DNA from 2 places in the Shewanella sp. NKUCC06_TVS genome. Region 1 is predicted to be linked to the other one. Evidence: riboswitches for the same ligand, from Rfam matches in the RefSeq annotation. Region 1 holds a riboswitch; the other holds the start of a gene.
What was found. A riboswitch is a leader RNA that binds a small molecule or an ion and turns the genes downstream of it on or off. The one in region 1 is predicted to bind cobalamin.
Positions count from the first base shown of each region.

Region 2: linked by a shared signal. The riboswitch ahead of KO531_RS03580 (TonB-dependent receptor) and the one ahead of KO531_RS10480 (ABC transporter ATP-binding protein) in region 1 are both predicted to bind cobalamin.

Region 1 is NZ_JAHKQX010000008.1:38,078-41,230, reverse strand. It holds gene KO531_RS10485 (iron ABC transporter permease) at 1-533, opposite strand, end outside; gene KO531_RS10480 (ABC transporter ATP-binding protein) at 530-1,411, opposite strand; cobalamin riboswitch at 1,510-1,703, opposite strand; gene KO531_RS10475 (histidine phosphatase family protein) at 1,925-2,650, opposite strand; gene metH (methionine synthase) at 2,920-3,153, shown strand, end outside.
Region 2 is NZ_JAHKQX010000002.1:347,672-350,824, forward strand. It holds gene KO531_RS03580 (TonB-dependent receptor) at 1-1,323, opposite strand, end outside; cobalamin riboswitch at 1,432-1,667, opposite strand; gene KO531_RS03585 (hypothetical protein) at 1,802-3,153, opposite strand, start outside.

The DNA of each region.
Region 1 (3,153 bases):
ATCAGTACCGACAAACTGGCGCCAATAAAAGCGCCCAAGGGCAGGCTAAACCAAAGCAAACCAGACAAGGCACCCGAACCGCTAAAAAGCCCAGAATGTGCCGCCATGCCCGCATTATCAAAAAATCCAGAGCCAGTGAATAAGGTCAACATCACCACAGCGCCAAAGGACGCGCCAGAGCTAATGCCAAACAAATAGGGATCGGCGAGCGGATTGCGAGTCACGGTTTGCAACACACTGCCCGCCAGTGACAAACCCGCTCCCGCCACAAAAGCCAGTAAAATGCGCGGCAACCTGAGCTCCATCACAATGCGCTCAGTCATACCATTGGCTTGAGTGAGGTTCGTCGCTTTATTGATAAATACTTGAATAACATCCGTAAAACTGATGTTCGCCGCACCAAAACTCGTCGCGGCAATAGGCGTTATCAAAGTGATGATACCTAATACGAGCAGCATCAGTTGTTGTCTCGTCAACGGTGTCACGATACGCCCCAAATATGAGATGAAATATTTTTTACTCCCCAGAGTCATCCGCCCTCGCCTCGCTCATTCAGGCCATGATCTACATGGTGATAACCATAAAAATAGCTGATTAAGGGCTTTTTATGTTGTGGATGGGGCGATACCTGAGCACACACGCCAAACACATCGCCAATTCGCGCCTCGGTTAATACTTCGGTTGGCGTCCCCATAGCGCTGACGTCCCCGTTATGGATCAACAGCAAACTGTCGCACAGGGCACTGGCTAAATTAAGATCATGAATAGAGGCAATCACGCTGATGCCAAGGCTACGCACCAATTCGAGGATTTGAATTTGATAGCGCACATCGAGGTGGTTCGTTGGCTCATCGAGGATTAAAAGCTGCGGCTGCTGCACTATGGCGCGGGCAATCAAGGCGCGTTGCTTTTCACCGCCAGATAAGTGCTCATATTGTTGGTGCATCTTATGGCTCAAGCCGACTTTCTCTAAAGCCTTAGCAATACGCTCAATATCACAGCTCGAATTGGTATCGAACATACCCTTGTGGGGCGTTAAGCCCATACTGACCAATTGCTCTGTGGTGAGGTCAAAATAGTGCGGTGTATCCTGCTGCACTACGGCAACGCGACAGGCAAACGCCTTGGGCGACAAGCGCTCAATATCTTGATCAAAAAGGGTAATTTTGCCCTGAGTCGGGCGAACAAACCGATACAAACAGCGCAACAAGCTAGACTTGCCCGCACCGTTAGGGCCAATCAGCCCCAGCATCTGCCCCGTTGGCAGCGTAAAGTTAATATCGGAAAGTATGGTTTTGCCATCGATACACCAGCTCAAATGACTCACATTGAGCGCGACTGACGGGCCCAATGATGGGTTAGTGTCACTGTCATTCACGGGGCTGTTAGTTTGGATTGCGGAAAGTTTCACCTAAGCGGCGCTCCTATCGAGTCCAAACCTGTATAAAAAAGGTTGTGCATATTGTCATCTGCTCCCTCGAGTCACCCGCTCGAGAACTAAGGCTGCACGCAGCGATAACAGAAATAGGCAGGTCTCCTGACTTGTAGAAAAGAAGGAGCTAGGCTCTAGAATCTAGGCGCTTCTTTAAACTACTCACAGTTGCGGGCACAGTTCGGGCTGACTGACGAGCAGCTCCCCGATTCCCTATTATGTTTGGGTTGATATGCTCTTTGTTAACAACGCCACTGTGAATTAAAACAACGGAGCGATTCGAACAAAGAGAGTCTATTCCCAACACCTATTTCTGCGACGTTATCACTCATTGCGCATGTAATACGCTATCTCGTTCAAACGTCAGGGAAAAGCATTATCCTACATCTATCCCATTAGGCAATGCTGTTTAAATCAGAATATTTTCATGTCAGCTTATTCTCGCCAAACAATCACGCCTACACCATATCGCCTAGGTCGTGAAATAAGGCCTCAACACCTGCGCCCACTCGGCCAATCTAAACGCCAATAGCAGGCACCCTGTTCATCTTGCAGCACATTAATAGTCACCACGGCCGCCACGGGTAAATCGAGTTGACTATAAAACCCCACCGCCCGTTCAACCCCTAGGGCACGCGCCATTAAGTGACGGATCACCCCGCCGTGGCTCACGACCCACACTTGAGTGGCTGGCATATTGTCAGCGTTTTCATTAATGGCACTGTTTTCATTACCCATTTTATGTGAGTCAAGGGTCAATCGTTCAAACTCAGCGGCGAGTATCTGGTCAATCGTCCCATTCACCCGCGACTCAAAACTTGCCATAGTTTCACCATTAGGCGGCGGAGTTTGCCAAGGATTTTGCCAATACGCCGCTAAGTGTTCGCCCTCTTGTTGATACAGTTCATCGAGCCGACAACCATCCCAATCACCAAAATCAATTTCCTGTAAACCCGACAAACACTGCGCCTGTAATGGCCTTGACTCAGATATCAGTGCTGCCGTCGAATGCAGCTCGGCGGCGAAAGCGTGGGCAAAATCGGCGCAGCGGCGTGAAGTCGAGCTATAAATCGCGCTACACACGCTGGCCTGTGACTCAACTGCTGCCGACATTTGTTGCCAACCCTTTTTGCTTAAAGGCACATCCACACGACCCCGCAAGATAGCGCCGCCTTCACACTCACCGTGGCGCAACAATAACAATCGAACTTGTTTCATATATGCCTTTTTAGTTAGGGACTAGATGCTAGGAACTCAAGCCGAGGGCCTAAATTCTTGATTCTCGATTCTCGCTCCTAATGCCTTTGACTTTCATCTTGCCCTGACAATCATAAGTCGCGTATTATGGACGTCTATACGTTTAAATGTCCAAAACAAATTTTTAAGAACAAGTATTCAAAAAATGTCGGCTGACGACAATAAAATGCACTTAGCATAACAATGGCCGATTTTTGGACTTAACTTAGCTGTATTTAAGGTAACTATTTATGACGATACCCTCAACCAAAGCCAGCCAAATATTAGCAGACATTCGCAAACAGCTTGCAGAGCGCATTCTGATCTTAGACGGTGCAATGGGCACTATGATCCAAGGCTACAAGCTGGAAGAAGAGGACTATCGCGGCGAACGCTTTAAAGATTGGCACACGGATGTCAAAGGTAACAACGACCTCTTGGTCTTGTCACAGCCTCACATCATCAAACAAATTCACACCGACTAC
Region 2 (3,153 bases), on a different contig from region 1:
ATAAGCTTGCTCATCCACTTTAGCAAAACGGAAGTTATCATCAGCGCGCACATAGAGTCTGTGCTCCGCAGTTGGTCGGTAATTTAAACCCAGTTCGAATGCATGGGCATTTTCATCTAAATCCATGCCATTAGGATAGACATTGCCATCGACTAACTCGTCGGTCACCCGCGCATAACGGCCACCCACAACGTAACTTAAAGTATGGCTTAAAGGCACTGTAGCTTGTAGATAGGCGCTTTGCATTTGCTGCACATTACTGCGCGCCATAGTGTCAAAATCAGCCTTGCCACGGCTGATGTCTAAACCTGTGACTAGGTTTAGCTCGCCTTGACGCGTACTGTAATTCGCTAACGCTTTAGGGCTAAACATTAACAGTGAGCGTGTGTTATGGCTGTTCGCCCCCCAATTAAGAGAAGACACTAAGGTATCGCTGTAATCTAAATCCGCCGCCAGCGCCCAGTTTTGATTAAGCTGATGCTGGTAACCCGTTCGCGCCGCAGTGGTCATCTCGTGGGCATACTCTACCTTATTTGATGAAGCACGGGGATCGTCTTTAAATTGCTTTTCAGTAAGCGAGCCCGGATTTTCACGATCGTTATCGTAGTAGCTGGTTTCAACAAAGAATGAGTCTGTGGCTGTTTTATATTGAATGCGGCCAAGAATAGAGCCGGTTTCGTTGGCATTATGCTGGCGATAGTTGTCACCTTGGTTGTAACTACCGGTGAAAAAGTAACGCCAATCTTTGTTGATCGCGCCAGACACATCACCACGACCTTCATAGGTATCAAAACTGCCGCCGGATAACTGCACGCTGCCGCCAGTATTTTCAGGGGACTTAGTGACAATATTAATCACCCCGCCCACGGCTTGATCGCCATAAAGTACACCTGCACTACCCGATAAAATTTCAATACGATCCACTTGATTAAGCGGAATGGCATTAAGGCTAGGTGCGGCGATATCGATATTATTGAGACGACGACCATCAAGTAAAATCAGCGTGTTATTAACGGCAGTGCTGGCGCTAAAACCACGCATCGCAAAGCTAGTTCCAATATTGTTATCCGAAATTTGAATACCACTTTGACCGCGTAAGACGTCGGTCAAATTAGTTGCGCCACTCATTTCAATAGCCGCGGCATCAATCACATTCACATTGGCGGCAATATTTAACGGGGTCTTATCAGAGCGGCCGATCACGACAAGATGCTCGTCGACTTTAGCTGTGCTGGTATCGTCAGCCGCCATAACAGGCGCGATAATTGAAAAACTGCAAAGGCTGCCGATCAGCAGCGCGATTTTTGTTGGATTTATTCCCATTTTACCTTTAACTCCTGCAAGGAAAACGGGGCATTGACGCCACGATACCGTTAATTCAGTCGTAAATACTGACGGTGATTATCGCATTTTGAGATCTGCCCACCGAAATCTCAAAAACACCTTCAGGGCCGGTCTCCGGACTTAGGCTATGTTAATCCATTAAAAGTTAGATTAACGCGAGACTGACCTTTCACATTCTGACTTTCGGGTTCAGTCTTGAACACACCAATCAAACGCGGTCTTCTCTCACCTTTTACCGTTGCGGGGGCAGTGCCAGAATTTCACTGGCTTCCCGATTATCTCACGACACTATCATCGTAAGCACCACAGAAGGTTGACTCAAAATTAGGTTCAAAGGGCGTACAATCTGTTAACGCCCAACAAGGCTCAGGGCATATCAGACCTGAGCGCGCGCATTATAGACGTCTATACGGATGAAAGTCCATTAATCTCAAGTTAGCGAGAAAACTCACATGAGCTAGAAAACACCATCCCAGTTTTTTGCCGCAGGTTTTGGTCTGTCTTTGCTCAAAATCGCCTGACGCTGCTCAGGGGTTTCGCATTGGGCAACGGGGGTAAAATCCAGCGGTTTAATCACTAACGAGTCAGCAGGTTGCACTGGCGACTTGTCGAACATGGGCAAATTCATCGACCAAGAGACCAGCTCCCCCTTTTCGCTGATGCCAACATAACCGTCATCTGCGCCATCTAACCAAGTGAGTCGCGGAATACGTGCCATTAACTTTTCCACATTATCACGGTTGGCGCGATAACCAACAGGCACCACTTTGCCATCGGGACGCGTAAACACAAAGGAGGCAGGCCCTCGAGTAATGACGCTGCCTTCCTGCCAATATTTATCAAGAATGTCTTGGGCATAGTGAAACCCAAACATATGAGCGTAATCAGTATCGTCGGCCACAATTTGCGGCACGGCCTTATCCCGCAGTAATAAAAAGCCTGAGCCGATGCTGATAATCTCTTTTACCCCTGTGATATCGGTTTTTTTAATCCAATCGACACCACAGTTAATCCCATCGCCCCAAAAATGCGCATCCCCCGTAGGACTTAAAATCGCAAAGGCACAATTGTTTGCCGTCATACTCGCCACATCCTTTAAAGCACTGCGGATCGAGTAAGCATCACTGCGCCAACCCCAACTCACCACAGTGCCGTCCTTTTTCAAGGCGGCATAGGTGTGTTGAAAATATTCGATCTTCGCTACATCCGTAAGCTGCGGGAGTAACTTTTTCATATTGGTCGACTCTTCAACCTGCCCCCAAATCACCGCGCTACCTTCTTTTTTGAGGGCGACAAAACTGCGTCCTCTGGCAAAGATATCGACAACATCAACTAATTGATCCTGCACATGTAAGCTATTGCCGCCGTAGGGGCCATAACCCCAAGTATGCACCTTGCCATTAGCATCAAGGGCCGCAATGGCCTCTTGATTAGCGAACAACTTGGTAATATTGGTCATGCGGTTTTGCAGGGCTTTGTCGAGGCTCAATTTCCCTACATTACCCCAGTAAACCACAGTGCCATCTTGACGTAGCGCGGCAAACCCGTCCTTGACTGGGACGATTTGCTTAACTTGCTTAAGCTGCTCCGTCACCTCCCGGCTATCACCGCCAGCATAACTGTCACCCCAAGTGATCACCTCACCAGATTGTGTTAACGCCGCAAAGGCCGAACTGTTGGTGACCACAGTCTCGACTGCGGGTAAATCACAGGGAATATGGCGATACTGTGGACTCGGATTTTCCTTAAATTGGATGAGTTTACCGTTATCAAACTGTAGCAATGACTCGTTATTACTTTCCACAACGG